Regions from separate parts of the Alteromonas sp. ABM1_013 genome, predicted to be linked through region 1. Evidence: predicted binding sites of a transcription regulator. Region 1 holds the regulator's gene; each other region holds the start of a gene.

Region 1 (6,350 bases):
CTTTTGAAGTTCGTGACTCACTGCGTGACGATACCCAAGAAACCCTCGATATATTGGCAAAAAGTCATACCCTCGCTGTACTAAGCGGCGATACACAGCAAAACGTTGATTCCCTCACCAAACCTTTACCAATTTCTACCGCTAAAGGGGGCCTTACCCCAGAGCATAAATATGAAGCGGTTCAAGCTATGCAGCAATCTGGCTCAAAGGTTATGATGATGGGCGATGGTATTAATGACGCCCCTGTTCTTGCAAGTGCTGATGTAGCGATAGCGGTAGGTAATGCTACAGATGTTGCGAAAACTGCAGCCGACGTGATTTTGCTTGGCGATCAGCTGCTTTCTGTGCCAGAACTCATTCGAACTGCGCATCAAGTGAAGCAAAAAATAAGACAAAATATTGGTTGGTCGGTAGGTTACAACGTTTTGATCTTACCTTTCGCCGTATCTGGCCTACTTTCGCCGTGGATGGCGGTTGTTGGCATGTCATTAAGCAGTATCATAGTAGTGACAAACTCTACGCGACTTCTGGGCAAATAGTATGAGCATTATTTACGTTTTAATTCCAATCGCCATCATTATAGTAGCCGTCGCTATCGTAATATTCTTTTGGGCGGTTAAAACTAATCAGTTTGAAGATTTAGACCGTCAAGGTTACAGCATACTGTTTGACGATGATCTTCCGCCCGAAGAAAAAAAGCTCGCTGAACAACGCAAGCAACTTCAGAATACTAAAGTAGAGAAAAACCAAGGGCAGCATGGAGGGGATTAATTACTTCTCAGCTTTTCTTATCGGCTTAGCGGGCGGTGTTCACTGCGTGGGCATGTGCGGCGGTATAGTGGCAGCGCTAAGAATGGTGTCACCAAAAGGTGCTTCAGCAGTGCCTTACGCCCTAGCCTATAACATGGGGCGCATAGCTAGCTACACCATTGCTGGCGCACTGACCGGCGCACTTGGCAAAATTGCAGCAGACTATATTCCTCTGGCCAATTATGCCCTGTCTTTACTCAGCGGTATTATGTTGCTGTTGTTGGCCTGTTATTTAGGCAAATGGTGGACAGGGTTAACGGTGTTAGAAAACGCAGGCAAAGGTTTATTTTCTAAACTGCAGCCGTTATCTAAGCGTTTTTTACCTTTCAAAACCCCTTTTAGTGCTATTCCTTATGGGTTTATTTGGGGCTGGTTGCCTTGTGGATTAGTGTATTCAACACTTACTTGGTCTTTAGCGGCGGGGAATGCATTGCAGGGCGCTGCCATCATGTTTTTCTTCGGTTTAGGTACTTTGCCAACGCTACTCGCAGCAAGTGCAGGCAGTCAGTATATTGTTAGCAGTTTTCAAAACAATAACGTTAGACAAATAATTGCCGTAATAATGGCCATTTATGCGGCTTATCTTATTCATGGCGCAATCGTTTAAAAATGGGTGTATCATTATTGGGTAATCTTCAAAAGAGCATGTATTATGAGCAAAGGAAGCCAATTTTCTATTCACTGTCAAAACTGTAGCTTCAGTCACTTGTGTTTACCGGTGGCGCTGAACAAAACAGAAATCGAGTCTCTTGACGATATAATTGAGCGCAAAAAGCCGCTTCACAAAGGTGATACGCTCATTCAAACTGGCGATAAATTTCGTTCGCTTTTCGCCGTTAGAACTGGCTCTTTCAAATCATTTGTAACCAACCAAGAAGGTGAAGAGCAAATCACCGGCTTCCACTTCCCTGGTGATATTATTGGTTTCGATGCCCTGCGGGAGAATAAACATCAAAGCTACACTTCTGCGCTAGAAACCGCCATGGTGTGTGAGTTGCCTTATGACACACTAGATGAGATGTCTGTGCAATTTCCCAAGCTTCGCCATCAGATCATGAGCTTTATGAGCGCAGAAATTAAACAAGATCACGACATGATCATGCTTTTAAACAAGCGTACGGCGGAAGAGCGTTTATTGTATTTCATCTCACACTTATCTCAGCGCTTTGAAGAGCGTGGCTTCTCGCACAGAGAATTTCACCTAACTATGACCCGAAACGAAATCGGCAACTACTTAGGCTTAACGATAGAAACCATTAGTCGCCTATTAAGCCGTTTTCAGAAAGAAAACATTATCAAAGTAGACGGTAAATTGATCTCTATTTTGGATTTTGATCGGTTAAATACCAAGTTGGAGGCGTTAAATGGCCCTAGCGTAGTCTGTAACGGTTAATTTATTCTTCTGTTATCTTTAGCGCGCTACATGCGCGCTTTTTAGTTTTAATCTTTAAAATTTCACTGTATTCCCTCACTGAGTAACACGATATCCATCCATTGGGCGTTAAAGCTCCCGTAACATTCGAATTGGCCCTTTTTTTATCAACGAATTATTTACGCCTTGATCCAAAACAACTCACGTTTTTCCAAATGTCGTTTATAGTTAATGTAAATGGTTTATATAAACTGTTTTGAAACAATATCGATGTCGACAGCCATACAAAGCTTTGTAGTTGAGGAGACGTTATGATTGAGTGTAAACGAATTCTTGCCGTGGTGGACGCGGAACGCGACAACCAGCCTGCCCTAAGCCGTGCCTATGAACTTGCGTCAAAAACCGGCGCCACGGTTACCGCTATGATGGTGGTATATGATTTGTCTTACGATATGACAACCATGCTTAGCCCCGACGAACGTGAATCAATGCGCGATGCCGTTACAAAAGAGCACGCCAAATGGTTATCTGCCCAGCTAAAAGAACAAGGCTTTTCAGAGACCGATATTGTGGTTGAGTGGAACAACCGTGCTTATGAGTCGATTATTTATTACGCCCTTAATAACCAAATCGACTTGGTGGTAAAAGCCACTAAAAAACATGACGACCTTGCCTCAGTAATCTTTACCCCTACAGACTGGCATCTAATGCGCAAGTGCCCACGCCCTGTACTGCTCGTTAAAGAACACGACTGGCCAGAAGGCGGTGAAATTATAGCTGCAGTAAACGTAGGCAGTGAAGATGATGAGCATGCTGCACTAAACGACAAGCTTACGATAATCGCTAACGATTATGCCTCTTTGCTAAAAGGTAACGTTAATTTAGTGAATAGCTACCCTACAACTCCACTTAACATTGCCATTGAAGTGCCAGAGTTTGACCCTGATACGTATCACGATGCGGTAAAAAATCATCATATGAAAGAAATGCGTAGTCACGCGCTGAAATATGGTATTCCAGAAAATAAATGTGTGGTGAAAGAAGGCTTGCCTGAAAAAGTTATCCCGCAAGTGGCTAAAACACTCGATGCCGAGTTAGTTGTAATAGGCACCGTGGGACGGGTTGGTATTTCGGCGGCGCTTATTGGCAATACTGCCGAGCACGTTATTGATGAACTAAATTGTGACGTACTTGCGATTAAGCCAGATGGGTTTGAATCACCGATAACCGTGTAGTTAACGACTTAATTTCGTTTAAATACCAAGTCACTTGGTGGCGACAAATGGCGAATCGGCGATGGGCGTTTTTCATGAAAAAAAACTGCGCATTTAGCAGTTAATGCTGAAAGTTGATCATACACGCTTAAATCAATACTTAACGCTTCTCGATAAATTTAACAACACAGCCATAGTCTCGAAAAGGCGCTTTAATGTATAATGGCGCCTTTATCACAAACCAAGCTAGTTAATTATGAGTTTAGGCACAAGCAGTGCTGATGCGCCGACGTTAAACGCCGCGCAAAGTAAGCAAAAGTACAACTTCAACAAACTTCAGAAACGACTTCGTCGCAACGTGGGTAAGGCCATTGGCGATTTCGGTATGATTGAAAACAACGACAAGGTTATGGTGTGTTTATCGGGAGGTAAAGACAGCTATACCATGCTTGATATTTTATTGTTTTTAAAGAAGATTGCGCCTATTCATTTTGATATTATTGCGGTAAATCTTGACCAGAAGCAACCTGGTTTTCCTGAACATATCTTGCCCGAGTATTTAGACAGCATAGGCGTCGATTACAAGATTGTAGAAGAAGACACCTACTCTATTGTTAAAGACAAGATTCCTGAAGGGAAAACGACTTGTTCGCTTTGCTCTCGTTTGCGCCGTGGTATTTTATACCGCACAGCGAAAGAACTAGGCGCGACGAAAATTGCATTAGGTCACCACCGTGACGACATGCTAGAAACGTTTTTCCTGAATATGTTTCACGGTGGTAAGCTGAAATCTATGCCACCAAAACTGGTTAGCGATAACGGCGAGCATATTGTCATTCGTCCACTGGCCTACTGCAGCGAAAAAGACATTGAAAAATATTCTCAAGCCGCTGAGTTCCCAATTATTCCTTGTAACCTGTGTGGTTCACAAGAAAATCTTCAGCGCCAGAACATAAAAGCAATGCTTCAAGACTGGAACCGCCGTTTCCCAGGTCGTATTGAATCAATGTTCCGTGCGCTTCAAAACGTGGCCCCTTCACATCTTGTAGATAGTAATCTTTATGATTTTAAATCTATCGTCACTCAAGATGGCCCCGTTGCAGATGGTGATATAGGATTTGATGAACCTTCTTTTGCTACAGAAAATAGCGCAGATCTCAGTGATGAAGACAATGCTATCGAAGTAGTAAATATTATGGAACCAAAGTAAATGAAAATTGGACTGGCGTTAGGTGCCGGTGCCGCAAGGGGCTGGACACACATTGGTATAATTGAAGCATTGGAAAAGCTTGGCGTTAAAATCGACGTTGTTGCTGGTTGCTCTATTGGCGCCTACGTTGGTGCTGCCTACGCAAGTGGTAAGCTAGAAGGTTTAAAAGAATGGGCCTGTTCACTTAGCGACTGGCAGGTACTTGCTCTTATGGGTGTTGGATTAAGACGTGGCGGTATTGCCAGCGGACAAAAAGTTTTCGACAAACTTGCTAGCGAGTTTTGTGAATCTACCTATGAAGATATGCTTAAACCTTTTGCGGCTGTGGCAACTGACCTATATACCGGACGTGAAGTGGTATTTAATTCAGGTCCTATCGGCGATACCATTCAAGCGTCATGCGCTATTCCAGCGCTCTTTGCCCCCGTTGCTCATGGCGATCGATGGCTAGTGGATGGCGCTGTTGTTAACCCTGTACCGGTGAACTTGTGTCGTCAATTAGGGGCTGATTTTGTGATTGCGGTTAATCTTAACGCTGATTTTCGCCCGCTTCGGTTGGAAAAGTTAAGGCAAGACCACGAAGAAAACCAACGTAAAACCGAAGACTTTTTTACTAAAAGCCAAAACGTATTGCGCCAATGGTTTTCGCCAGACAGTAAAGATGACAAAACGTCAGATGAAAATGAAGAGCAACTTCAAGTCAATGCTTCTGAAGATTTGAATACCGAAGAAAGCATAGCCTCTGATGTTATTGAAAAAGTAGAAGAAGAATTTACTGAAGTGCCTGCAAAGGTGAATAAGCGCAACCCGCCAGGAATTATGAGTGTAATGAGCAGCTCACTTGAAATACTTCAAGCTCGTGTTACTCGGTCTCGTTTAGCCGGCGACCCGCCAGATATACTAATAGAACCTCAGCTGACTGATGTAGGTATTATGGAGTTCCATAGGGCAGAAGAACTTTGCGCAAAAGGCGAAGAGACCATAGCGCGAATTGCAGAGCAAATTAGGTATCAGTTACTAACCTGATACCTAATTGTTCAAAAGGTAGATTAACTTGACGCCATAGCTGTTACACGCAGCGGCGCTTGTGGCAGCGTTAAGCCTTTCGCCTCATTTATCCACTCTTGCTCTAACTGCAGAACACCATTGTTAATTTGTACACCCTGCGGCGTAACGAAATCTAAATTTTTGTCTTCGAACTGAATCATCAAGCCCTTCACCGATGGCATCATAAAAGACAAAAAGCTTCCCATTTCATTGAAAAAGGCTTCATACTGTTCATACAAAAAAGTGAGTTCTTCTTTCTTGTAATACTGTTTAAGGTATTCTGGCTTGGTTTCAAGCTGCACCGACATATCACAAACGTTCGCACGTTCGTTCAAGTCGATGCGTAACAGTGCATTAGCCAGTTTCAGTGCTTTTTCAGTGGGTACGGTAAAACGTCCTTCATCTGTAACTTCTAGTGGCATTGTTTTCTTATCGGTAACGATAGATGCACCGTTAACCTCGCATAAACGCCCTTCACCTACTCGGACAAAACCAAACGCAAACTGAAGCGCTTGGGTATCTTCGTTATCTAGCTTTTTAACATGGCTGTAGAAACGGCTGTACTCTACATCTATCGTTTCAGCAGCTACTAATGTACTACCAAAACCGACAAACAGAGATGAAGCAAGAAATAATGCAGCGCGTATCATTCGGATAAAAACTCCTCGTTAAATAGGATCATTGTTTGAAGCTCTTC
Region 2 (6,350 bases), on a different contig from region 1:
AATAGATTCAAACACAGCACGAACAGTTGCGTTTGTGCTTTTCCATCTTACCAATGCCTGGGTTAAAGGTATTGGTAGGGTCTAGCTCTCTGTAAAACTGCTGTAGAGTACTCTCTGCTTTATACAAATGCCCAACATTATGCTCGGCAGGATATTTAGCACCGCGGCTATCTAATAGTGCCAACATTTCTGCTTTTACTTTTTTGGGGTCGCTGCCCTTTTTCAGTATGTAATCTTGATGAAAAACATGGCAAAAGAAATGTCCGTAATAAAGCGGCTTTTTAACGTGTTTGGCTATGTGCTCAGGCAACGCTTCTACCCAAAATTCGTCATTGCGGCGCAAGGCAATATCTAACGCTAAAATATCCCCTACTTGTTTATGATGCATCATTTGATAACGCACCGCAGCGCCTGCCGCTGCAAAGCGAAGTAAAAAGGCTTTAGACGCTTCCTCTTCATTACAGGTAATATAGTCACCATCTAGCTTCTCTTCAGTAAACAATTTGGCTAAAAGAGTCTTTGCCTCTTCAATACCTCCATCGCTCATTTTAAGGATAAGGTGGTGCTCGTATTTGTCGCGGTAGGCTCTTAAACTTGCGGGGAGCTGGTCAGAGAAAAACTTACTCCCAAACTGCATAACTCTGTCGCTTAAATAGCGAGGCATAAAAGGCAGTTTGTTAAGCACAGCATCCACCCGCCCTTTTAGTGCAAACATTTTAGGTAGTGAATCAGTTCCCAAACGCTCAATACTTAACATGGTATCTTTGCCGTACACATCCGCAATATCAAACATCTCTCTATGCAGGTATTCGCCAACTTCGGGAATGTGTTTAAACGTCGACAAAATATCTTTGCGGATACGGGTAAGCACATCAGCATCGTTTGTGCCGATATAAAACGTTTGTTCTTTTTTAGGCACTTCGAATGTATCTAATCGCACGGCAAAAACGGCAATTTTACCCGCGCAACCGCTGGCTTCATATAGTCTTGATGGGTCGGCATTGAAGCGACTAGGCGTACTAGCATTTACATCTCGAACGATTTCTTCATAGTCACTGGCTGACGCTTTTTTACTCGTTTCTGGGAGGGATTTTGAATAATTACCAGAAGAAAGGTTTCCGATAATTTCTTCTGGTGTTTCACCCAAGTCTATTCCTAAATGATTAACCAGCTTTAAATCACCGATAGCATCTATTTGTGCAAATAGCGACAACTCCGTATAAGCGGGGCCTCGTTTAACCAATGCGCCGCCAGAATTATTAGCTACACCACCAACGATAGACGCCCCCAAACAGGACGATCCAATCACCGAATGTGGCGCGCGGCCAAGGGGCTTTAACATTTTTTCAAGCTTAAATAAGGTTGCCCCAGGAAAACTCAACACTTGGTTACCGTCGTTTATTAAAACGATATCATCCATGGCTAAGGTGTTAATTACCACCACAGGTCTATCGTAATCATTTCCGCTCGGGGTAGAACCTTCAGTCAAACCCGTTATAGCGGCCTGCATAATGATGACGCAGTTATATTCAACGCAAACCTTAAGCACTTCCCAATATTGCATTAGCGTATGTGGAAAAAGTACAGCCAATGCTTCACCTTCGCCCGAGCGCCATCCTTTTCGGTAGTGCTCAGTTTGGCGTTTTCCAACGGCAAGGTTGCTTTCCCCGAGCACGCGTTTAAATGCGTTAACAATTGGGGCTGTTTCCATGTATGACTCCTAACACTCACGCTGAAATTACTTTAGCAGAGTAAACTAAAGGAAAAGACAGTGCCAAGGCAATAAAAAAGGCACTGTTTCTAGTGCCTTTGAATTAAAGATTTGGTTTGCTGATTAACTGCTTACTACAAATAGTCCGCTGTCATCTGCATCAATACGAATGGTTGATTCGGGTAATAACTCGCCCGCCAGCAATTGCTGTGCGAGTGGATTTTCCACCTGAACTTGTATTGCTCGCTTGAGCGGTCTTGCACCAAACACAGGGTCGAAACCTGCATCGGCTAACTTGTCCATGGCTGCGGCAGACAAGGTAAGTTTGTAACCTTTTTCCGCTAGTCGTGCTCTAAGGGAAGCAAGCTGAATTTTAGCAATAGACTTAATTTGCTCTTTGCCCAACGGATGGAATACCACAATATCATCCACACGGTTGATGAACTCGGGCCTGAAGTGCTGCCCTACTACGCTCATTACCGATGCTTTCATATCGTCATACTGACTTTCGTTGTGCTTATCTTGAATGATGTCCGAACCCAAATTAGATGTCATGATCACCACGGTATTTTTGAAATCTACGGTGCGCCCTTGTCCATCAGTCAGCCTGCCGTCATCCAGCACCTGAAGTAAAATGTTGAATACATCAGGATGTGCCTTTTCAACCTCGTCCAACAAAATGACCGAGTAAGGCTTGCGGCGCACTGCTTCGGTTAAGTAGCCACCCTCCTCATAGCCAACGTAGCCAGGAGGCGCACCGACTAAACGGGCGACCGAGTGTTTTTCCATAAACTCAGACATATCGATACGCACCATGGCGTCTTCAGTATCGAACATAAAGCCAGCCAAGGCTTTGCAGAGCTCAGTTTTACCTACGCCCGTTGGACCTAGAAACAAGAATGAGCCAATTGGACGGTTTGGATCGGCAAGCCCCGCACGTGAACGGCGAATAGCATTTGATACTGCTTCAACGGCTTCTTCTTGCCCTACTACACGTTTATGAAGGACATCTTCCATACGCAACAGCTTCTCGCGCTCGCCTTCAAGCATTCTCGCTACAGGAATACCTGTCCATCGCGAGAGCACATCTGCAATTTCAATATCCGTTACTTTATTTTTAAGAAGCGTGGTCTCACGGGTTTCATTTTCAGCCGCCTGTTCGAGCTTGGCTTCAAGCTCAGGAATACGGCCGTACTGAAGTTCCGACATACGATTCAAATCAGATGCTCGACGGGCAATTTCTAAATCTAGCTTTGCTTGTTCAAGTTCCCCTTTGATGGTTTGGGTACCCTGCATGGCATCTTTTTCATCTAGCCATACTTTTTCAAGCTCTGCATACTTGGTTTCTGCTTGCTCGCGCTCAAGTTCAATCATTTCGAGGCGCTTATGACTCGCATCATCTGTTTCTTTAGCAAGCGCTTGCTCTTCCAACTTAAGCTGGATAATCCTGCGCTCCAAACGGTCCATATCCTCTGGCTTAGAGTCTATTTGCAAACGAATGCTAGAGGCCGCTTCATCAATAAGGTCGATGGCTTTATCGGGCAATTGACGGTCACTAATATAACGATGCGACAAACTTGCCGCTGCGACAATAGCTGGGTCAGTAATATCTACGGAGTGATGGAGTTCATAACGCTCTTTTAAGCCTCGAAGAATAGCAATAGTGTCCTCTACGCTTGGCTCTTCAACCAATACTTTCTGAAAACGGCGCTCAAGCGCAGCGTCTTTTTCAATGTACTGACGATATTCGTCTAGCGTGGTTGCCCCCACACAATGAAGTTCACCGCGTGCCAGCGCCGGTTTAAGCATATTCCCCGCATCCATGGCGCCATCGCCCTTCCCTGCACCTACCATGGTGTGCAGTTCGTCAACGAATAGAATGACGCGGCCTTCTTCTTTAGCCAATTCGTTAAGAACGGCCTTTAAACGTTCTTCAAACTCACCGCGGTATTTAGCCCCAGCCACTAACGCGCCCATATCTAGGGCAAGAACGCGCTTGTTCTTCAATCCTTCAGGCACTTCACCGTTAATAATGCGCTGCGCTAACCCTTCTACAATCGCCGTTTTACCTACACCAGGCTCACCAATAAGCACGGGGTTGTTTTTTGTTCTGCGCTGCAGAACTTGAACGGTACGGCGAATTTCGTCATCACGTCCAATTACCGGGTCGAGCTTGCCTTGTTCCGCTCGCTCAGTTAAGTCTGTGGTGTACTTTTCAAGGGCCTGGCGCACATCTTCAGCGTTAGGGTCTGTCACCTTCTGTCCGCCACGCATATCATCTATCGCGCTTTCAATAGCGTCTTTGGTGATATTCAAACTTTTAAGGATCTCACCCAATCGCCCTTTATCTTCAAGGGCTGCTAACACGAAGATCTCCGACGTTATATATTCGTCTTTTCGTTGCTGAGCAATCTTGTCGCAAAGGTTAAGTAAAATGCCACTGTCTTTGCTTAATTGAACATCACCACCAATGCCTTCAATTCTAGGTAAACGTTCAATAGCCTGACTCAAAGCAGAACGAAGTGCGTTAACATTAATGTTAGCTTGATCAAGCAACGGGCGTACTGAACCACCTTGCTGATTCAGCATGGCGGTCATTAAGTGGACAGGTTCAATGTATTGATGATCTCGCCCCAATGCGAGTGATTGAGCATCGGATATCGCGAGCTGAAATTTACTGGTAAATCTATCTAGTCTCATAATCTCAACCTAATAAGTGAACAACTATACCTGCGGTAACACACCGCAATTACGAACATTTTAACTCTCGCTGAGTGGGCAATGCTCTATGAGGAATGGTATTGCTTATGTTCTAGTTATGTAGGCTGCGCAATTGTGATTCAAGTATGAGATTGAAAAGTTAGCCAAAAAGATAACAAATACTGTAGAAACTTTGATTTAGCGCAAATAAATGATGGGATTAAGAACTAATGCCCATAGGATTAGATATCTAAAGCATACCTATTACGCTGACCATGCGCCCAGTTGTGCGTTTGTTTTGATGAGTGGCTCTCCGATGCGAATAGAAGCGTCGCTCGTCAGTGTAAGTACACAGGTTACTTTGCGTGATATCTTCAACACCAGCTTGCTGCAATTGCATCTGTGCAACTAAAGGTAAATCTAAAAGGTATTTACCCTCATTACTACTATTGGCAACGGCGCCGGCTACATGGCGAAACTTACTCGCCAGTTGAGCATCCACTTCATAGCAAGAACCGCTGATTGCGGGGCCTATCCAAGCCATGATTTTATTTGCATCGCAGTTAAATTGCCCAACCGCATTTCTAATAATATTAGTCTCAAGCCCTTTCCACCCTGCATGCACTGCTGCCACCTCTTGCCCATTCTCATCACATAATAGGATGGGCACACAGTCAGCAGTCATTACGGCGCAAAAATGTGAATTGGAAGAAGAATACGCTGCATCAGCGGTAGTGTCCGCGCTTGGCAGTGACACTACGCGGTTGCTGTGTACTTGCTCTAGCCACGTTATCTTTTCGCTGTGTGGGAGAAAGCTTCTATTGGCTTTAACTAGTAAAAGATCATCTCCCACGTGCGCACCAACATTTAAGCCTGCAAAATCACCTAAGCTCGTGCCTCCTTTTCTTGTCGTTGTATAAGCGACAATATTAGAGGGGCATGACCACGCTGGCGTAATTAAATCCAGCGCGGATGAAATAGGTGAATTTGCAGCTGAAAATGTCATAGTGTCAATGTTCTGCTTAAAGCATATCTTGCGGGTTGTCTGTAGAGTCTTTCTTCACCGCTTTTAGCAAGTCTTGCATATCTTGAGGAAGCGGCGTTTTCCAGGTCATCCACTCTTCGGTCTCAGGATGGAAGAGCGATAGCTGAGCGGCATGTAACGCCTGACGCTGAAATCCGCGAAGCGTAGCAATAAACTCCTCAGACGCACCTTTGGGTAAACGCGGACGCCCGCCGTAAACCTGATCGCCTAACAGCGGATGCTTTATATGTGCCATGTGCACGCGGATTTGGTGCGTACGACCGGTTTCAAGCTTCAAACGCAAATGAGTATAAGCGCGGAACTTTTCAATAACGCGATAATGCGTTACTGCTGGTTTACCCATTTCGCGAACTGCCATATGCGTGCGCTTTGTGGCATGCCTACCGATAGGTTCATCTACAATACCACCCGCAACCATAGTACCTAGAGCAATAGCTTCATATTCACGGCTCATCTCGCGGCGCTGTAGCTGGTCAACAAGGTGCGTTTGCGCAGGTATTGTTTTTGCTACTACCATTAAGCCCGTAGTGTCTTTGTCAAGACGGTGGACAATGCCTGCACGTGGAACTTTGTCAATTTCGGGATAGTGATTTAGCAATGCATTAAGCACTGTACCGCTTGGATTTCCCGCGCCAGGATGCACGACCAAATCAGCAGGTTTATTTATTACCAAGATGTGCTCATCTTCATAAACAATATCTAGCGCAATGTCTTGCGCAACACTTGTTACCTGCACGTCCATTTCAGCTTGTACAGTAATGAGTTCATCCATTTGCATTTTGTGTCTTGGGACGGTGATCACTTCACCATTTACCGCAACATTTCCGTCCTGAATCCAAGTTTTTAACTTAGAACGAGAATATTCAGGGAACAAATCAGCCAAAACCTGATCTA
Region 3 (6,350 bases), on a different contig from region 1:
CTGGAACGCAATGCTAGGCACTGCCGAGTACGACGGGCAAGACTTGCCGTACACTATGGCGGTGCCTGTTCACGAAATGTTAAACGCGGCGAACTTAAGCTGGCGCTTAACCACTATGCTTACCGAAAGCGCCACGCTTGCGGTTACTAAGCACGCCAGTAAAGAATTGAAAGATATCTACCTTGCTAAGCTAATCAGCGGTGAGTGGACAGGTACCATGAACCTGACCGAGCCTCACGCGGGAACCGATTTGAGCTTGCTTAGCACTAAAGCTGAGCCACAAGGCGACGGTAGCTACAAAGTAACCGGTAACAAGATATTTATTACTGCTGGTGATCAAGACTGGAGCTCGAACGTTATTCACCTTGTGCTAGCTCGCCTTCCTGACGCACCAAAAGGTGTTAAAGGTATAAGCCTGTTTTTAGTGCCTAAATTCCTTCCAGATGCTAGCAATGAGCCAGGTGAGGCGAACAGCCTTTCAGTAGGAAGCATTGAACACAAAATGGGGATCAAAGCGAGCCCAACCTGTGTCATGAACTTCGACGGCGCAACAGGCTACCTTGTCGGTGAAGAAAACCAAGGTTTAGCATGCATGTTCACTATGATGAACGACGCCCGGTTCCAAGTAGGCCTGCAAGGCTTAGGTGCGGCAGAAGCCTCGTACCAGGGCGCGCTAACCTACGCACGCGAACGTGTGCAGTCTCGCGCACCACAGGGTATCCAAAACCCAGAGGGCAAAGCAGACCCAATCGTATTTCAACCTGACGTAGCGCGTATGCTACTTACACAAAAATCATTGATTGAAGGTTGCCGTGCACTTTCACTTTTCTACGCTAAATTTATGGACGTAGAAAAGCTTGGTGAGGGCCAAGAAAAAGAAGATGCCGACAAAATACTTCAGTTTTTAACGCCTATCTGTAAAGCCTTTATGACCGATATGGGCCTTGAAACGACTAGCCTAGGTGTACAGGTATTCGGTGGTCACGGTTTTATTCGTGAGTGGGGCATGGAACAACTTATGCGCGATGTGCGCATTGCAATGCTGTACGAAGGAACGAACGGTATACAGGCCCTAGACCTTATCGGCCGTAAGCTTACCCGCGATGGCGGACAAATGATGGAAGCTACTTATAAAGCGTTTAGTGCATTAGTTAGCGACATTCAAGACAGTGAAGCGAAAGGTCTCGCTCAAGGTATTCTTGATGATTGGCGTGCATCTTCAGCCGATTGTTTAGGTATGGATGCAACTACCGCTGCAGCAGCTGCCTGCGATTACTTGGCATACAGCGCCTATTCATTGATTGGTGTACTTTGGTACAGCATGGCTGATAAAGCTCAGGCATCGGGCAATATGGTACTTGCCGCTTCGAAGATGAAGACACGTGACTTCTATATGGAACGTATCTTAGTACGCCGTGACGCACATAAAGCCGCTTACAAAGCAGGCCCTGAAAGCACACTCGCTATTTCGGGCAATGAGTTTGATTACCTGTAAGCAACATACGCTTTCTTAGCCCAACAAACTTGGACTAAAAACACAAAAAAGGTCACTACACGTGACCTTTTTTATTACCTTTTTAAAAAAGTGTATTAATCGTTTGCCGCGACTTGCGTGGAGAACGTATCAGCAAACCAGTCGTTGAGCATGGCTTTCTCGTACGATAACGACTCGGTGCGGTTGTGACGAATATTCGACTCCATAAAGTCCATGTCTTTAAGCTTCACATCCTCACCACTTAAAATGACCTGACCATCAGAATTAGATAGCGAGTAACTAAACGTCATTCTTGGAATATCTATGCGTTTAATTATTCGCACATCGCTGCCAGCCCCGCTGCCAAAACCTACAAACTGGCTCGGCCAAACTTGACCAGCCAAATCAACGTTTGTCACCGTCATCGACAGTACCTGTGATTCGGGCAGGTCGCTAGCTAATTCTGTAATGTGTTCTTCTAAGTCTTTTAAAGTTCGCTCACGAAAGCGTTTACGAGATTCATTGGCTGGCCTGACATCGCTGTAAGATTCTGGCTCTTCCCATGTTATCTCTACCTCAGCGGCTTGGGTTGGCGCAAAAACAACTAGAGCCCCTACGGCTGCGGCGCAACTTAAACAAGAAAAAGTACGTAATTTATTCACTTTCATGCTCCTAAATTCAGTCGTTTAACCTTAAGTTAGCAAGCGTTGAGAAAGTTATTAATCAAAAAAACCTTAGAAAAGTTTTAGATTTAACTTTTTCTTACTCAAAAAGCTAATGTCACTTTGAAACTTGCATAACCGGCGACTGCTTAATGATTAGGCACAGTTTTGCGCGTTTAGTTCCCGTAAAATTAGGGTTTATATCATCGTTTTCACAATAGGTGTGGTGAAAGCGTTTTACGCTTGCAGCATCGGCGGTAATTAGTTTAACGTAGCTTTGCTGGTAAGGTTTCAAAGGGCTTAGTTCAATATTTATTTTATCTTGCAAACTACGTAACTCTTTTCGCTCTGGAAGGGTGGCAATGGACACCAGCCAGTCAGAGACAGAGTTTTGAATATCTTCAAATAAATACTGGACAAAAGGAGAGCGCAGCACTATTACCAAAACAATAATTTCCGCAGCGATAATAAAGAACCGTAACATAACTTCTCAGCTAACTTTGATAGGGGTTTACAACAAATAGCGCCTACTTTGTGCGCTTTTCACCAACAATATACTTAATAAATGCTTTGCTAATTTGTATTACAACAAGGTTCACTGTACATGATTTGGACACTTATTGGCCACATAATTGCGCTGCATGGTAGTGTGTTATCTAACTTACTGTAAACACGATAGTTTATACTAAGGTATAACTTGTATACTTTTTCGACCGACACTTTTTAGGGCTAACCATTTATTCAATTTTACGCTCATTAGCCATGTCGCTGTATGTAGAAATTTACAAAATGACATAATGCAAAAGAAAAATAACAAGCCACCAGCATTATTTTCTGAACTTTCAGTATTGACTGAAAGTTTAAAAAGGTAGACCATACGCCGCATTATTGATCTATATTAAATATGACGTGTTGAACGCGGTTATACTGCACAAGCAGTTTGTTACGTCACATAAGGTTAAGCTATGAATGAACAAATACCGGTCAAAAACGTAACACCGGTAAAAGTACATAAACCCAAAGGAGCCACAGAGGGTAAACGTCACGACTCCCGTAGCCGTATTTATGTGCGCGCCGTGCAGGGCCCCTTGGAAACGTTTAGACGTTTCTTCGGTCTTTTCTTTTTAGCCCTTTTTGCCATCATTCCATGGATTCAGTACAACGGCCATCAGGCCGTACTGCTTGATATTGGCGAACAGCGTTTTACTATTTTTTCTCTTACTTTGTGGCCTCAAGACCTTACCTTACTGGCCTATATATTCATTGTTTCTGCTTTTGCATTATTTTTCGTCACCACCTTCGCAGGTAGAGTGTGGTGTGGCTTTATGTGCCCGCAGACGACATGGGTATACATATACACATGGTTTGAAGAGAAGTTCGAAGGCCCGCGTAACAAGCGTATAGCGCTAGATGCGCGTAAAATGGATGCAGATAAATTTTTGCGTAAAACGGCGAAGCATACCGCTTGGGTATTGGTAGCCCTATTAACTGCGCTAACCTTTGTCGGCTACTTCACGCCAATTGATGCTCTGTTTGTTGATTTCGTCACATTCGATACCAGTTTCTGGGCAGGGTTTTCTGTTATTTTCTTTGCAGTTTGTACCTACGGGAATGCAGGCTACATGCGTGAAATCATGTGTACCCACATTTGCCCTTATGCACGATTCCAATCTGCCATGTTCGACAAAGATACATTTACCGTATCTTACGATGCAAAACGCGGCGAACAGCGCGGCCCACGCCCTCGAAAGCTCAGTCACGAACAGGTGCAGGAAAAAGGCTTAGGTGACTGCATTGACTGTAATTTATGTGTTCAAGTCTGCCCTACCGGTATTGATATTCGCAACGGCCTTCAATACGAATGCATCAACTGCGGTGCCTGTGTTGATGCCTGTAATGGCGTAATGGATAAAATGGGCTACCCCAAAGGCTTGATAAGCTTTACCTCAGAGGAAGAACTTGCGGGCGGCAAGACTCACGTTTTTCGTCCTAAGCTAATTGGTTACTTTGTCGTTCTTCTGGTGATGACGGGTTTGTTATTCGCCAATATTTGGACACGCAGCCCAACTGAAGTCGACATCATCCGCGACAGAAACTCACTGTACCGCGAGACCAATGAAGGGCTTATTGAAAACGTATATACCATAAAAGTGCTCAACAAAACCCAGCAAGAGCAAACGTATACTATTGCTGTAAAAGGTCTTCCTGACTACGAATACATAGGCGAGCAAGAAGTAACAGTTAAAGGTGGTGCGGTTTACAGTACGCCGATTTCTGTTGCAACGGACGCTTATAATCTGGAAGATACGGTTACCGATATTTTTATCAGTGTAACCACCACTATTGATGGGGAAACGGTTACGGTTGATGAACCAACGAAGTTCCTTTATCGATGACAGATTTTTCTTTTTCTGGGCTTAGCCCAGACACCATATTAGATGCCCTGGAAAGTCAGGGCATTTTTCTTCAAAGCGGCCTGCTAGCGCTCAACAGCTATGAAAACCGCGTTTATCAATTTTTGGCTGAAGACGGTCAGCGCTATGTGGCAAAATTCTATCGCCCAGGTCGATGGACAGATGCGCAAATTCTTGAAGAGCATGAGTTCGCCGCAGAACTCATGGATAACGAAATCCCATTGGCTGCACCTTTAGCTTTAAACGGTAAAACACTCCATCATCATACGGTGGCAGAGACTGACTATCGATTTACGCTATTCCCTTCGGTAGGCGGTAGACAATTTGAAAACGACAACCTTGATCAGCTCGAATGGATGGGGCGTTTTATTGGTCGTATCCATCGCGTTGCGTCAGCTAAAGAGTTTGCAGATCGCCCCTCAATTGACATTGAAAGTTACCTTGATGAGCCCAAACAGGTTCTGTTACAAAGCACACTGCTACCCGAGCATTTGAAGACGGCCTTTTTTGCCATACTCAATCCAGTTATTGAGGCCACCCAACAAGCGTATAAGCCAACATCGAATATTCGTTTACACGGTGACTGCCACCCAGGCAATATACTATGGCGCGACGGTCCAACCTTCGTTGACTTAGATGACTGCCGTATGGGACCCGCTATTCAAGACTTATGGATGATGTTAAGTGGCGACCGCCAACAGCAGCTTTTGCAGCTAGATACCCTAGTAGAGGCCTACGAAGAATTTCACGAATTCGATACGGCTCAGTTAGCGCTTATCGAACCGCTTAGAGCAATGCGCATGGTGCATTACATGGCGTGGCTTTCTCGTCGGTGGGAAGACCCTGCGTTTCCTCGTGCGTTCCCATGGTTTGCTGAAGACAAATATTGGGAAGGCCAAATACTTGCCCTTAAAGAACAGCTATCTGCACTCCAAGAGCCCCCGTTGAAACTAGGTTACTGATTCAACTTTTACATCACTTATCAAAGCGCTTTTTCGATATTTTTATACAAATCGAAAAAGCGTAACTTATAAGAAACCGTATTCGCTATCACTTTTTAAGTTCTATATAATCGCGCTGTGTAGGTGCTTTTGTCGCGCTCCATAACTACTACTGTGACAATAGTTAAACGGGAAATCAGTGAAAAGCTGATGCTGCCCCCGCAACGGTAAACTCAACGCATTGTCGTTTTCTTTTCATTCGCCACTGTCTTTTATACGTCAACGCGCTTCAGCGCAATCAGACGCCACTAGATGGGAAGGCAAAAGAGCCATTACCTTATCGGTATTGGCGAGTAAGCCCGGATACCGGCCTGTACTTCATGGTGTCGTTTTTTGCTCCTATTCAAAAGAATAAGTAACAACGTGCACTTTCACTCATCATGTGCTCGGGTGGAGCGCATCAAAGATAATATAAAAACCATGCGTACACATTTTACTAAAGCAGCCCTTAGCGCTGCAGTTATTTCGTGCTTAAGCACATCTGCCTTCGCGCAAACTTCAAACCAAGATATTGAAACGCTAACCGTCACCGGCACCCGTTTACCTATTTCGCTAACTAAACTGCCTGGCTCAGTATCGGTGCTGACTGAAAGCGACATTAAAGCTTCGGGCGCACTTCAACTTACCGAACTAATTCGCGGCCTACCGGGCGTTAGCTTGTCTCAGTCAGGCAGTCCTGGTGGCTTAACAGAGCTGCGCGTGCGCGGCGGTGAAACCAACCATCTACTTGTTTTAATTGATGGTGTTGTTGCCAACGATGTAGGCCAAGGGAGTCTTGTTGACCTTGCTCATCTTACTA

The links. Region 1 encodes FNR, which switches genes on or off when oxygen is low (the NO sensors DNR and NnrR bind a similar motif). Its sites were predicted from a motif close to TTGATCTAGATCAA; they were not measured.
Region 2: clpB (ATP-dependent chaperone ClpB) is a predicted target of FNR. The motif match lies at 4,605-4,618, and genes of this name have one in related genera.
Region 3: ccoG (cytochrome c oxidase accessory protein CcoG) is a predicted target of FNR. The motif match lies at 3,025-3,038, and genes of this name have one in related genera.

What each region holds. Positions count from the first base shown of each region.
Region 1 covers NZ_JBSWXH010000003.1:803,242-809,591, forward strand. Annotated here, with positions in the region: gene ACXAGK_RS11790 (heavy metal translocating P-type ATPase) at 1-539, shown strand, start outside; gene ccoS (cbb3-type cytochrome oxidase assembly protein CcoS) at 541-771, shown strand; gene ACXAGK_RS11800 (sulfite exporter TauE/SafE family protein) at 758-1,417, shown strand; gene fnr (fumarate/nitrate reduction transcriptional regulator Fnr) at 1,463-2,203, shown strand; gene uspE (universal stress protein UspE) at 2,494-3,417, shown strand; gene ttcA (tRNA 2-thiocytidine(32) synthetase TtcA) at 3,653-4,606, shown strand; gene ACXAGK_RS11820 (patatin-like phospholipase family protein) at 4,607-5,632, shown strand; gene ACXAGK_RS11825 (DUF2987 domain-containing protein) at 5,656-6,303, opposite strand; gene ACXAGK_RS11830 (glucosaminidase domain-containing protein) at 6,300-6,350, opposite strand, start outside.
Region 2 covers NZ_JBSWXH010000002.1:856,479-862,828, reverse strand. Annotated here, with positions in the region: gene dld (D-lactate dehydrogenase) at 8-1,711, opposite strand; gene clpB (ATP-dependent chaperone ClpB) at 1,835-4,411, opposite strand; gene pgeF (peptidoglycan editing factor PgeF) at 4,662-5,417, opposite strand; gene rluD (23S rRNA pseudouridine(1911/1915/1917) synthase RluD) at 5,434-6,350, opposite strand, start outside.
Region 3 covers NZ_JBSWXH010000001.1:325,131-331,480, reverse strand. Annotated here, with positions in the region: gene ACXAGK_RS01445 (acyl-CoA dehydrogenase family protein) at 1-1,495, shown strand, start outside; gene ACXAGK_RS01440 (DUF3016 domain-containing protein) at 1,591-2,136, opposite strand; gene ACXAGK_RS01435 (hypothetical protein) at 2,255-2,620, opposite strand; gene ccoG (cytochrome c oxidase accessory protein CcoG) at 3,102-4,532, shown strand; gene ACXAGK_RS01425 (serine/threonine protein kinase) at 4,529-5,512, shown strand; cobalamin riboswitch at 5,617-5,880, shown strand; gene ACXAGK_RS01420 (TonB-dependent receptor plug domain-containing protein) at 5,972-6,350, shown strand, end outside.